4 regions of the Micromonospora sp. NPDC048868 genome follow, and region 4 is predicted to be linked to each of the others. Evidence: riboswitches for the same ligand, from Rfam matches in the RefSeq annotation. Region 4 holds a riboswitch; each other region holds the start of a gene.
What was found. A riboswitch is a leader RNA that binds a small molecule or an ion and turns the genes downstream of it on or off. The one in region 4 is predicted to bind cyclic di-AMP.

Region 1 (3,347 bases), on a different contig from region 4:
GCCCGGTGCGCCGACCGTCGCCGTGGACGACGAGATCATCCTGGTCGAGCTCACCGACCCCGCCGACCCCACGGCCAGCACCTACAACATCGCCGAGCACCAGCGCGGCAAGCCGCTGGTCTGGCTGGTGGCGCTCTTCGCGGCCGCCATCGTCGCCTTCGGGCGGTGGCGCGGGCTGGCCGCGCTGGGCGGGCTGGCGGCGAGCTTCGCCATCCTGCTGACCTTCGTGCTGCCGGGCATCAGCGCCGGGAACCCGCCCCTGCTGGTCGCGGTCGTCGGCGCCGCTCTGATCATGTTCGTGGTGCTCTACCTGACCCACGGCGTGACCGCGCAGACCTCGGTCGCCGTGCTCGGCACGCTGGGCAGCCTGGTGCTGACCGGTGTCCTCGGCACGATCGCCACCGCCGCGACCCACCTGACCGGGTTCGGCTCCGAGGACGCCACCACGCTGTCGATGTACCAGGCCGACGTCGACCTGCACGGGCTGCTGCTGGCCGGGATCATCATCGGCTCCCTCGGCGTGCTGGACGACGTCACGGTGACCCAGGCCGCCACGGTCACCGAGCTGGCGCACGCCAACCCCGGGCTGTCGCGGACGCAGCTCTACCGGGCGGCGACCCGGGTCGGCCGGGCGCACATCGCCTCGACGGTGAACACCATCGTGCTGGCGTACGCGGGCGCCTCGCTGCCGGTGCTGCTCCTGCTGACCGCCGACTCGCGGGCGGTGACCCAACTTCTCACCAGCGAGTTCCTCGCCCAGGAGATCGTCCGCAGCGCGGTCGCCACCCTGGGCCTGATCGCCGCCGTGCCGCTGACCACCGCGCTGGCGGCCCTGGTGACCACGGCCGGCCGACGCGGCGGGGACGCCACCGACCGCGCCGCGCCCGCGACCGCGCCGACTCCCCGGCCGGCGGCCGACCGGTCCGAGGCGCTGGAGGCCCTCAGCGGGCCGCGTGGGGACACGCCGTCCGCCGCTCCCGCCGGATGGCCCGACGGGCGCAGAAGTACGGACACCGCATGGTGACGCTCCTCAGCGTGACCGAACAGGACGTTCAGCCTGATAAACGCGTCACTGGTCACCGTCCGCCATTACGAAATAACGCATTTAGTCGGCTTAGGGACGTAGATCCCCGGGAGCGTTCTCGGGTAACCTCGCTGCCGGTCACCGCCGAAGGCGCGCAGCGGCGCCTGCGGTGCCGCCGCCCAATCGCCGCGAGGCGAACCGGGGACCCAGGTACGTGGGGTGAATCCGCGACAGCGGTAGGGGCCACTTCCGCCCCGAACCCGTCAGCTAACCCGGTCGGCGGTCGACGGAAGGGAAAACTGTGACGGCACCCCTACGCCGCTGGTTGACGCCCGTGGTGGCCGTACTCGCCGCTCTGGCGGTCTTCGCCGGGCCTCTCCCGGCGGCGGCCGCGCCCACCCCGCCCAAGCCCTCCGGGCACGGGGACGACGAGCCCAAGCTGCTCGACGACCTCATCGAGGCCCGGAACCGGTCCTACGTGCAGGCCAAGGCGAAGCTGGCGAAGTCGAAGAAGCGCCAGCTCGAACTGGCCCTGGAGGTCTCCCGGGCGCAGGCCGAACTGAACGCGCTGGCCCCCCAGGTCAGCCAGATCGCCGCCCAGTCCTACCGCACCGGGCGGATCGGCGCGGTGTCCATGCTGCTGGACACCGCCAGCCCCGACTCGTTCGTCAAGCGCGCCGCCGCCCTCGACGAGCTCAACCTGGTCAACTCCAAGAAGCTCGCCGAGGTGAACGCGGTCAAGGACCGCGCCGAGCAGGCCAAGCTGGCGCTCGACACCGAGGTCCGCGAACAGCAGAAGCTGACGAACGAGATGGCGCGCGGCAAGCGGGAGGCGGAGAAGGCGCTCGCGCTGGTCGGCGGCAGAGGGCTGACCAGTGGCAAGGTGGTCGCCACCTCGCCGGTGGCGAAGATCGCGCCGGGGCGGACGGCCGACGGCGACTGGACGCCGCTGTCACCCACCGAGGACGACCCCACCACCTCCGGCCGCATCACCGCGCGCACCCTGCACATGTACAAGGAGGTCAAGCGGGCCGGCTTCAACCGGTTCGTCGGCTGTTACCGCCCCGGCGGGCCGTACGAGCACCCGAAGGGCCGGGCCTGCGACTGGTCGCTGCAGAGGAGCGGCTTCTCCCCCTGGCACAACGACGACACCTACATGTACGGCAACAACCTGACCGCGTTCCTGGTCCGCAACGCCGACCGGCTCGGCATCTACTACGTGATCTGGAACAGACAGATCTGGTTCCCGGCGACGGGCTGGAGTTCCTACAGCGGCCCGTCGAACCACACCGACCACGTCCACGTGTCGCTGCTCTAGCCGGGACACACGTACACAGAGGGCCGCCCCGCCGGACGCGGGAGCGGCCCTCTGTCGTCGTGCGGGCCCGCCGCGACGACCTGCCGGGCGAACGGAGTCAGGCGAGCGCGGCGCTGGCCGCCGCCTCCGGCGCGTCGGCCGTACGGGCGGGCACCTCGGCCACCGTCCGCACCTCGCCGGCGGTCAGCCGGTACGACATGCCGACCACCCCGCAGCGGCCGGCGGCCACCTCCGCGGCGAGGACGGCGGAGCGGCCCAGCATCGCCTCGACGGTGTGCGCGATGTGGATGTCGACGATGCCGTCGATGTCGTGCACGCCCTCGGCGGCGGCCCGGCGCAGGCTGGGCACCACGGCGTCCACCACGGCGCACAGGTGCCCGACCGGCGGGGTGCCGGTGGCGTCCGCCGCACGAGCCGCCTGGACGGCCCCGCAGGAGTCGTGACCGAGCACCACCACCAGCGGCGTGCCCAGGACCGTGACGGCGTACTCCACGCTGCCCAGCACCTCGGGACCGATGGTGTGCCCGGCGGTGCGGACCACGAAGAGGTCACCGAGGCCGCGGTCGAAGATGATCTCGGCGGCGAGCCGGGAGTCGGAGCAACCCACGATCACCGCGAAAGGGTGCTGCCCGTCGGCGACCGCGGCGCGGTGCCCGGCGTCCTGGTTGGGGTGGCGCGGGGCGCCGGTCACGAACCGCCGGTTGCCGGCGTGCAGCTCGGCGAGCGCCTGCTCGGGACTCGCGGGGACGGCGATCGCGGTGCCGACGTCGGCCGGGGCCCCGCCCGTGGCCGGCGCCGGGAGCGTCCGCTCCGGGCCCGGTTGGCTTCCTGGCGATCCGGGACGACTCATCCCACACCTCGCTACCTCACGTGAACGGCCTGGTCACCCGGGCCGACGCTGGACGCGGGCTGCCACCACCGTCACACGCACTGCAAGATACGTCAAGGGATGCGTGATATGCATTTCATATGTTCGACGGCCCCGGCGCGGTGGCGGTCGGGGTG
Region 2 (3,347 bases), on a different contig from region 4:
AGGACGGGGTCGAGGAGGAGACGTACGTGCTGGTGACCCTGCGGATCGTCGGGATGCCGGCATGAACGACGCCGCGACCGTCGCGCCGGCCGCCCGGCCCGCGTCCCCGGCCAGCCGCCTGCCGTCGCTGACCGGGCTGCGCTGGGTCGCCGCCCTGCTCGTCTTCGGGTTCCACGTCGCGACGATGGGCATCATCGCCGAGCCCGGCCAGAAGGCCGTCGTGGACTGGGCCTTCGCCCTCGGGCTGTCGGGCGTGCAGTTCTTCTTCATCCTCAGCGGCTTCGTGCTGGTCTGGTCGGCCCGACCCACCGACACCCGTCGGGCGTTCTGGCGGCGCCGGGTGGCCAAGATCTGGCCGAGCCACGTGGTGCTGTGGGTGGCGGCCCTGGCGGTCGCGGCCTGGTTCGCCGACCCCGTGGACCGGTTCGTCGCGGTGGAGAACCTGTTCCTCCTCCAGGCGTGGGACCCGCGGCCGGGCCACTTCTACAGCATCAACACGGTCAGCTGGTCGCTGTCCTGCGAGTTCTTCTTCTACCTCTGCCTGCCGTTGGCGCTGCCGCTGATCCGCCGGGCCCGGCCGTGGGCCCTGTGGGCCGTCGTGGTCGCGGTGCCGCTGCTCATCCTGGCGCTCTGGCCGGCCCAGGTGCTGGTGCCCGAGGAGAGCCGCTGGTGGTTCACCCAGATCTTCCCGCCGGTGCGGTCGCTGGAGTTCTGGATGGGCGTCGCCGCCGCCGAGCTGATGCGGCGTGGCCGGTGGCGCGGGCCGGGCCTGCCGCTGGCCAGCCTGCTCTTCGTGGCGACCTGGGTGGTCGCCGCGCAGTGGGTCCGCGCCGAACTGTGGGCGGCGCTGCTTTCGATCGCGTACATCCTGGTCATCGCCGCGGCGGCGGACGCGGACGTGCGCGGGCGGCGCTCGCCGTGGCGGTCCCGGCCGATGATCTGGCTGGGCGAGGTCTCCTTCGCCTTCTATCTGGTGCACGTCCTCGTGATGATCACCGTCCTGCGGCTCACCGGTGACTGGGGCGTCGGCTTCACCGGCTGGTGGGGGCTGGCGGTGGTGCTCGGCTTCCTGCTGGTCAACCTGGCCCTGGCCGGCCTGTTGCACCGTCTCGTCGAGACGCCGATGATGCGGCTGCTCACCCCGCGTAGGCCGGCCCGGGCGCCGCGGGACGGGGACGCCGCCGGGCAGGACCCCGGCGGCCCCGGGGCGGCGCCGGGGGACCGGGGCAACGCCGTGCCGCGCCCCCGGGCCGCCGATCCGCAGGACGACCACCGGACGACGTACGCCGACTCGCGCTGAGCGCCCCCGGCGGCCGGAGAGTCCGGGCGACGAATCCCCACCGTTTCGGTGACGCCGGTCACCACGCCGTCGAACCGGTCATCGGGCGCGGCCCGGTCGATTCCAGCCGGGGTTTCGGCGCCGATGTCCGCCACTTGTCCCGTTGTCGCCCCAAGGTGCGTGCAGAAACGGTCGTCCCATTGAGTCGCGTCAGTGGCGAAGTGCCCGCAAAAATTGTCTCCCGATCAAGGTTTAGGCAGGTGGGACGGGGTTGGCAGGGCGCGGACCGGCCAGTAATGTCGGCGCGTCCGGTGCGGTACCCGATCGCCAGAGGCGACGCCGCGCCGACCCGCCTAATCGTGAACGACGAACCGGGGACCCAGTGCTCGTTGGGGTGAATCCGTGGGCCGTGGGCCCGTGGTAGGGCGTTCTTCCCGCCCGAATCCGTCAGCTAACCCGGTCGGCGGTGTCGGAAGGAGTTCCATCTTCATGCCACACCCGTACACCCCTCGGCTGTGCCGCCGTCTCCACGGCGCCGCGGTGACCGCGCTCGTCCGCCCGCAGGTCATGAGCTGACCCACCGGTCACCGTCCGTCGCCCGGCGTCCCGGGCGCATCCCCTGAGTGGTCCACCACCCGCCCGGACTCCCGTCCGCGCGGCGGTCCGCCCTGCCCTCGGCGCGGACCGACGGCCGCTCACCCCCGAGCCCGTGGAGGAAACCGTGAAGCACCACCTCAAGCGACAGTTGCGTCGCCTCACGTCCGAGCGTCCGTACCAGCTGGCCGCCGCGTCCGCCGCGGCGCTCGTGCTGGCGTCGGGCACGGGCGCGCTGCTGGCCGGAGCCGACGAGGACCCCGCCGTCGCGCAGGCCCCGGTGGCCGCCACCGAGCTGCGGGACGACGCCGCGGCCTCGCGCAGCCAGGCCCGGGTCGCGCCCGCCCCGTCCAGCGCCGCCCCGGCCGCGTCCAGCGCCGCCCCGTCGGCCAGCGCGTCCAGCGCCGCCCCGGACCCGGACCTGACCCGCAAGCCGGCGCCGCCGAAGCCTCCGGCCGCCAAGAGCCTGGACTACGACTACCAGGCCCAGACCACCTTCTACAACTGTGGTCCGGCGGCCGTCCGGCACGCCCTCAGCGCCGCCGGCATCGCGCGCAGCCAGGACGCCCTCGGTGCCCAGCTGGGCACCGACCAGATGGGTACCGACTCGGCCCAGGACACCACCCGCGTGCTGAACGCGACGGTGAAGGGCGACCCGTACCGGACCCGGATGATCCCCGGTGGCGCCGCCACCCCGGCCCAGATGGACCGGCTCCAGGCCGACGTCGTCGCGGCCATCGCCGACGGGCGGGGCGTCGTGGTCAACGTCGCCGGCAGCGCCACGGACACCGACGGCGGCTGGCACTCCTTCCCCGGCGGCCACTACGTCGCGGTGGTCGGCTACCAGGACGAGGGGCGGCTGGTGAAGATCGCCGACTCGGCGAACCCGGCGACCGCGTCGTACTGGATGAGCACCATCGCCCTGGCGAACTGGGCCGCCACCCGCGGCTACTCCGCCTGAGCGACTCCGTCGGGCGTCGGCTCCCCACCCGGGGGGTCGGCGCCCGATGTCGTGTCCGGGTCACGGCCCTCGCCCGCGGCGTCCGACGGGTGGCACACTGCGCCCATGGTCGATGAGTCGGGTGACGGGGCCGGCCGGCGGGTGCTCCTGCTGCTGCACGGCATGGGCGCGACCGGCGACGTGTGGCTGCCCTGGGCGCCGCTGCTGGAGCGTCGGTGGGCGGGGCGGTGGCTGGCGCCGGACCTCGCCGGCCACGGCTGGTCGCCGCCGCTGCCGGAGTACTCCTTCCCGGGGCTGGCCGCGCGGATCGGCGCGGGGCTCGCGGCGGGGGACCGGCTCGTCGTGCTGGGGCACTCCCTCGGCGGGGTGGTCGGGCTGGCGCTGGCCGCCCGGGGCGCCGGACTGCCCGTCGACGCCGTCGTCGGGCTCGGCATCAAGGCCGTCTGGTCGCCGGCGGAGCTGGCCAAGGCGGGTGAGTTGGCGGCCCGGCCGGTGACCTGGTTCGCCAGCCGG
Region 3 (3,347 bases), on a different contig from region 4:
CTGCAGTGGCGAGATCGCCTGGTACGGCACGCCCTCCGGGTACGCGGCCTGCTCCGGGTAGGCCCGGCCGTACACCGGGATGGTGGCCTTACCGGCCTTCGGGGTCACCACGAACCCGACGGTCCACTTCGCCGTCGGCTTGGCGGCGGGGTTGTGGAACCACCCCTTCTGGCCGAGGTACCAGATGGCGGTCCAGTCGCCCTGCACCTCGGCAAGCGCGTACGTCTGGCCGGCCGAGACGCGGGCGCCGTGGTCGGAGACGTACGTGGTGTTCGGGGTGCCGTCGGGCCGCAGCGCGATGTCGTTGACCAGCGGCGCGTCGTGGCTCGGCGCGTTGTGCAGGAACAGCGCGGAGGAGCCGCGCAGCGGGCAGGGGGCCGTCGCCGGGGGCGGGTTCGGCACGCCCGGAGGCTGCCGGTTGCAGCCGGTGAACGGCGGCTGGTTGGTGGCGAAGTCCGGGTCGATGGTGACCAGCCCGGTCCGGTGCGTGCCGGTCGACTTGAACGGCGCCTTGAGCAGGTCGAAGTAGTGCGACCAGTTCCAGTACGGTCCCGGGTCCCAGTGCATGCCGCGTACGTTCGCGGCGACGGTGCCGGGGACGTTGTCGTGCCCGATGATGTGGTTGCGGTCCAGCGGGATGTTGTACTGCCGCGCCAGGTGGCGGACCAGCTTGGCGGAGGTGCGGTACATCGCCTCGGTGTACCAGGTGCCGTGCCCGGCGAAGCCCTCGTGTTCGAGGCCGATGGACTTGGCGTTCACGTACCAGTTGCCGGCGTGCCAGCCGACGTTCTTGGTCTTGATGTGCTGGGCGATGTGCCCGTCCACCGAGCGCAGGGTGTAGTGCCAACCCACCCGCTTCGGGTCCTTGACCAGGTTGACGCTGGGACCGAAGTAGCCCTCGGTGTCGTGGATGACGATGTACTCGATCTTCTGCTGGGTGGGACGGTTCCCCAGGTCGTGGTTGCCGTAGTCGCCAAGGGTGGGGCCGTAGTTCTCGTACGGCGCCGGGATCCACTCGCAGGAGATGTCGTCCGGGCACTCCAGCCCGTCCGGCCGGGCGAGCTTGCGCAGGTTCAGCCGGTCCAGCCAGGAGCGGTTCGGCTGGACCGCCTGGCCGGCCAGCGTGACCCGCTGCCCGTCGTCGGTCACCCGGCTGTCGCCCGTGGCGATGGTGGCGTACACCTCGTTGGCGAAGGCCGCCGCGGCGTCGGCGCTGTCCGCGCCGGAGTACCGGGCCACCGCGCCGTACCAGGCCGCCGGGTCGGTGCCGGCGCCGACCGGGGCGCCGATCTCCTTCTGGTACGCGGCCAGCAGCGCCGCGCCGCCCCGGATGTTCGCCGTGACGTCCGTCCGCAGCGACTCCTCGCTGGCGCCGGTCAGCCCGGCGGCGGCGTCAACGGTCCGCAGCGCGGCCTCGGCGGGAGGCGTGGCGGCTGGCGGCTCGCCGGCCTCGGCCAGGGACGGGCGGGACTCGTCGCCGCGCGGGTCCTCGGTGCCCTCGTCGTGGTGCGTGCCGCCGGCGAGGGCGGCGACGTGCTCGGCGTCGGTGAGGTGCATCGGTCCGTAGCCGCCGCTGGTGCTCGGCGTGCCGGCGTTGGTGTCCCAGCGGGACTGCAGGTAGGAGACCCCGAGCAGGACGCTCTCCGGTACGCCGTACTCGGCGGCCGCGGCGGCGTACTGCTGCTGCCGGTCGTTCACCGGCGCTGCCGCGGCGGCGGACCCGGCGGCGGTGAGCGGCGTCGTCGCCATGGCGGCGGCCACGGCGGCGGCCAGCAGGACGCGTCTGCTCCTCGATGTCGCTGACAGGTGCATCAGACCCCCAGTTCGGACGGGCAAAGGTGGGGTCACCTTCGCCCCGCCCGCCGCCTCTGGTCAATACTTTCCCGCCAGACACTTCAGAAGGAAGGAAATCTTCGTCGCCCGGGTTGCGGATCCGCCCGATCCGGGTGGGTACGGAGTGTCACCGCCCGTAGGGTTGCGGATCGATAACGGTCGTCTCTACTCTGGTCCTTCGTCGGCCGGTGACATTCCGTCCAACCAGGGCGGTGACGGTCCGACACCGCCGAGTCGCTCCCGAGCGAGCCGGGGACCCAGGTTCCCCGGGGTGAATCCGCAGTCCTGCGGTAGGGCGCCCCTTCCCGCCCGAACCCGTCAGCTAACCCGGTAGGCGGTACGGAAGAAGGAGTACGAAGCCCGGTGGCACACCATGCCCCGCGGCCACCGTCGGCCCGGTCGGCCCTCGCCGACCCGGTGACGGCTGCGCCGCGCCCACGCTGGTACCGCTGCACCACCGCCCTCGCCGCCCTGGCCGCGTTCGCCGTCGTCCTGACCGGCGGCGCCACGGCGGCCCACGCCGAACCGACTGTCGCCGAGATCGAGCGGCAGATCGACGAGGACTGGAACAAGCTCGAACCGATCATCGAACGGCACAACGCCACCCGACAGGACCTGGCCGCCAGGCGGAAGCAGGCCGACGCGCTCGCCGCGCAGATCGGGCCGCTGGAGAAGCAGGTCGACCAGGCGATGGAGAAGGTCGGCGCGTTGGCGGCCCGCGCCTACAAGGGCGAGAACGTCTCCGCCGTCAACGCCCTGCTGGGCAGCCGCTCACCGAGCGAGATGATCGGGCAGCTCGAACTGCTCGACCAGTTCGCCCAGCACCAGCAGCAGGACGTGCGGCAGGTCGCCGAGCTGCGCGACCGGCTGGCCGCCAAGAAGGCGCCGCTGGACGAGATGGTCGTCCAGCTCGGCCGCACCGAGGCTCAGCTCGCGGCGAAGAAGAAGCAGATCAACGCCGAGATCGACCGGTTGCAGAAGCTTCGGCTGCGGGTCTACGGCAACGGCGGCGGTGGGCCGCTGCGTCCCGCCCCCTGCCCGGCCGGCTATCCCGGCGGCCCGGCCGGCACCGCCGTGAAGTTCGCCTGCGCGCAGATCGGCAAGCCCTACGTCTGGGGTGCCGAGGGGCCGAACTCGTACGACTGCTCCGGCCTGATGCTCGCCGCCTGGGCGAAGGCGGGGGTGTCGCTGCCGCACAACGCCGCACAGCAGCGCCGGGCCACCGCGTCCGTCAGCCGGGGCGAGCTGCGCCCGGGTGACCTCGTCTTCTACTACAGCGACCTGCACCACGTCGGCATGTACGTCGGCGGGGGCTGGGTGGTGCACGCCTCCCGCGCCGGGGTGCCGATCAAGATGAAGAAGGTCGACGACGGCCCGATCCACAGCTACGGCCGCCCCGGCTGAGACGCGCGGAGGGCCTCTGCCCGGCGGGGGTCCTCCGCACGCCCGCGGGTCGGGTCAGCTGGTCGGCCAGGTGCGCCACTGCTGCCACGAGCGGCTCGGGGTCGGGCCGC
Region 4 (3,347 bases):
GGTCATGACCACCATCACGGGTCGGTGGCGAATGCCGCGCACCGCCACCGGGGCCGGCTCTGGGCGGCGTTCGGGCTGCTCGCCGGCCTCATGGTGGTGGAGGCGGTGGCGGCCTTCCGCACGGGCTCGCTGGCCCTGCTGAGCGACGCCGGGCACATGTTCACCGACGTGCTCGGCATCGGCATGGCGCTCGCGGCGATCGCCGCGACCCGGCGGGCGGGCGCCGACCCGCAGCGCACCTTCGGGCTCTACCGGCTGGAGGTACTGGCCGCACTGGCCAACGCCGTCCTGCTCTCCGGCGTCGCGGTCTACGTCGTGATCGAGGCGGTGCGCCGCTTCGGCGACCCGCCGGAGGTGCTGGCCGGCCCGATGCTTGTGGTCGCCGTGCTCGGCCTGCTCGCCAACATCGGCGCCTTCGCGCTGCTGCGCTCCGGGGCGAAGGAGAGCATCAACGTCCACGGCGCGTACCTGGAGGTGCTCGGCGACCTGCTGGGGTCACTCGGCGTGATCGGGGCCGCGCTGCTGATCGCCACCACCGGCTGGTGGTGGGCGGATCCACTGGTGGCGGTCGCGATCGGGGTGCTCATCCTGCCGCGCACCTGGCGGCTCGGGCGGGCCGCGCTGCGCATCCTGGTGCAGGCCGCGCCGGAGCACCTCCAGGTGACCGCGGTGCACGACCGGCTGGCCGCCGTGCCCGGCGTCGCCGAGGTGCATGACCTGCACGTCTGGACGCTGACCTCCGGGATGGAGGTGGCCTCGGCCCACCTGACCATGGCACCCGGCGCGGAGGTCGGCGCGGTGCTGGGCGCCGCCCGGGCCGCGCTGCACGACGACTTCCACATCGAGCACGCCACGTTGCAGATCGAGCCCGGAGCGTCACGCGGGGCCTGCGGGTCGGTTGAGTGGTAATGAGGACAACCTTAAATCTGGGAGAGTATTGTGCGCTTATGCCGGATTTGACTGTTAGTGGACGTACACCCTGCGTCACCTGCGCTGCATCAGTCACAGCGGCACCGGTAGGCTCGGCTTCGGCCTCCGCCAGGCGGCACCCACCGGTGCCGGCGGTGGCCGCCGCCTAATCGCCCGGCGGGGCGAACCGGGGAACCATGTCCGTGGGGTGCATCCGCGTCAGCGGTAGGGATCTTCCGTCCCGAACCCGTCAGCTAACCCGGTCGGCGGCTGACGGAAGGACACGTGTATGCCAGTGATGGCACCTGTACGACGACGTGCCGCCCGGACGGCGGCCCTGATCGCCACGATGCTCGCCCTCGGCGCCGCGGTGGCCCCGGTCACCGCCGCCCCGGCGGCGGCCGCCACCCGGGCCGGCCTGCTCGCCGCGGCCCCCGGCCAGGACGAGGAGGGCGGCACCCCCGCCCTGCGGGCCCAGTTGGAGGCCGCCAGCAAGGGCTACCTCGACGCCAAGCGCGCCCTGGACACGTCGGCCAAGCGGCAGCAGCAGCTCGCCGCGCAGCTCAAGACCACCGAGGTCGAGTTGGCCGCGCACACCGCCAGGGTCGGCGAGATCGCGGGCGCGGCCTACCGCACCGGCCGGCTCAGCGTGGCGTCCGCCCTGCTCAACAGCAGCTCGCCGGACGGCTTCATGGACCGCGCCGCCGCCCTCGACGCGGTGGCCGCCAAGGAGGACCGGGCCCTGCGCGAACTCCAGGAGACCCGGGACCAGGCCACCCGCACCAAGCTCGCCCTGGACGGCGAGATCCGGGAGCAGCGCAAGCAGGTCACCGTGATGGCCAAGCGCAAGGAGCAGGCCGAGCGGGCGCTGACGGTCGCCAACCGCGAGCAGCAGCAACAGCGGCAGCAGTCCACGGGGGCGGGCACCTCGCCGGGCGGCACCTCCAGCAAGACGGCGAAGGCGGCCCCGCGCAACTCCGACGGCTCCTGGCCGCGCGAGTCGTGCAGCGTCAACGACCCGACCCCCGCCAACGGCTGCATCACCCCGCGCACCCTGCACGCGCTCAACCAGGCCAAGGCGGCGGGCTTCACCCGCTACGTCTCCTGCTACCGCCCCGGCGGCTCGGGCGAACACCCGAAGGGCCGGGCCTGCGACTTCGCGGCCCAGAAGGGCGGCTTCGGCGGCGACGCCACCGGCGGCGACCGGACGTACGGCAACAACCTGTCGGCGTACTTCGTGCGCAACGCCGACCGGCTCGCCGTGCTCTACGTGATCTGGTACAGGCAGATCTGGCTGCCCAGCAGCGGCTGGAAGTCGTACAGCGGGGCCAACGGCGACCCGTCCAGCGACCACACCAACCACGTGCACCTGTCGGTCTACTGACGCCCGCGCCCCGGTGCCCCGCCCGTCGCGGGTCACCGGGGCGCGACGGCGTCCGTCGCCCCCGGCCACCGCGGCCGGGCCGTCCGGCGGTCAGTCGGCCGACGACCCGGGCAGGCTCGTGTCGAGGGCCGTGGCGAGGCGGGCGGCCAGCCCGAGGTGGGCGGCGCGGGCCTGGCGGAACGCGTAGCCGAAGAGCGGCGCGGGCGCGGCGAGGGTGATCTCGACCTCGATGCGGACCACGCCGTCGGGCTCCGCCCGCAACCGGGTGTGGTTGCGCACCGTGGTGGCAGGCCACTGCCGGGCCACGGTGACGATCTCGTCGGGATCGTCGACGAGGACGTCGGCCCGGCAGGTGATCGGCAGGCGCACCGGCCCGGCGGCCAGTCGATCGGTGATGTCGTAGCTGGCCCGCGCGCCAGGACGGGGCGGCACCCGGCGGACCCGGACGATCAGCGGGTGCAGGTCCTGCTGCCGGGTGGGGTCGGCGAGCAGCGCCGCGGCCTCCGCGAGGGAGCAGCGCGCCTGGACGGTGTAGCTGAAGGAACTTCGCCTGAGCACGCCGTCTCCCCAGGGTCGGTGGTCGCCCGATCGTCGCGCATGCCGGGCGCCCTGGCAACGCCGCGCCGATCCCGCCCGGAGTCCGGACGTCCGACCGCCGACCCCACTACGGTCAGCTGATGGATGGTCACGGCACGTGTCGACCGACGGAGGATGGGCGCATGAACGGGTACGACGGATGAGCGGGCACGTGATGGTCTTCGCGCCCACGCCCCGGCTGACGGTGACCGTCGACCAGCCCAGCGAGGCGCCGGAGCTGCACCTGCACCCCGGCGGGCAGGGCGTCTGGCAGGCCCGGATGGTGATGTCGCTCGGCGTCGACGTGGTGCTCTGCGCCGCCCTCGGCGGCGAGATCGGCCAGGTGCTGGAGCCGCTGCTGGTCAGCGAGGGCGTGCACCTGAAGGTGGTGGTCCGCGACTCCGGCAGCGGCGGGTACGTGCACGATCGGCGCGAGGGCTCCCGGCAGGAGATCGTGGACGTCCCCGGCCAGCCGCTC

Region 1: it holds a riboswitch for cyclic di-AMP, as region 4 does, so the genes downstream of both, ACGFNF_RS27505 (coiled-coil domain-containing protein) here and ACGFNF_RS01790 (hypothetical protein) in region 4, are expected to answer to the same signal.
Region 2: it holds a riboswitch for cyclic di-AMP, as region 4 does, so the genes downstream of both, ACGFNF_RS10905 (C39 family peptidase) here and ACGFNF_RS01790 (hypothetical protein) in region 4, are expected to answer to the same signal.
Region 3: it holds a riboswitch for cyclic di-AMP, as region 4 does, so the genes downstream of both, ACGFNF_RS18375 (NlpC/P60 family protein) here and ACGFNF_RS01790 (hypothetical protein) in region 4, are expected to answer to the same signal.

Annotation. Positions count from the first base shown of each region.
Region 1 is NZ_JBICUN010000024.1:86,271-89,617, forward strand. It holds gene ACGFNF_RS27500 (YibE/F family protein) at 1-1,024, shown strand, start outside; cyclic di-AMP (ydaO/yuaA leader) riboswitch at 1,191-1,322, shown strand; gene ACGFNF_RS27505 (coiled-coil domain-containing protein) at 1,326-2,342, shown strand; gene ACGFNF_RS27510 (carbonic anhydrase) at 2,440-3,192, opposite strand.
Region 2 is NZ_JBICUN010000005.1:321,110-324,456, reverse strand. It holds gene ACGFNF_RS10910 (acyltransferase family protein) at 62-1,300, shown strand; cyclic di-AMP (ydaO/yuaA leader) riboswitch at 1,620-1,760, shown strand; gene ACGFNF_RS10905 (C39 family peptidase) at 1,989-2,834, shown strand; gene ACGFNF_RS10900 (alpha/beta fold hydrolase) at 2,940-3,347, shown strand, end outside.
Region 3 is NZ_JBICUN010000010.1:186,620-189,966, reverse strand. It holds gene ACGFNF_RS18380 (N-acetylmuramoyl-L-alanine amidase) at 1-1,812, opposite strand, end outside; cyclic di-AMP (ydaO/yuaA leader) riboswitch at 2,051-2,184, shown strand; gene ACGFNF_RS18375 (NlpC/P60 family protein) at 2,197-3,237, shown strand; gene dcd (dCTP deaminase) at 3,292-3,347, opposite strand, start outside.
Region 4 is NZ_JBICUN010000001.1:380,294-383,640, forward strand. It holds gene ACGFNF_RS01785 (cation diffusion facilitator family transporter) at 1-909, shown strand, start outside; cyclic di-AMP (ydaO/yuaA leader) riboswitch at 1,063-1,194, shown strand; gene ACGFNF_RS01790 (hypothetical protein) at 1,208-2,293, shown strand; gene ACGFNF_RS01795 (SRPBCC family protein) at 2,384-2,851, opposite strand; gene ACGFNF_RS01800 (1-phosphofructokinase family hexose kinase) at 3,030-3,347, shown strand, end outside.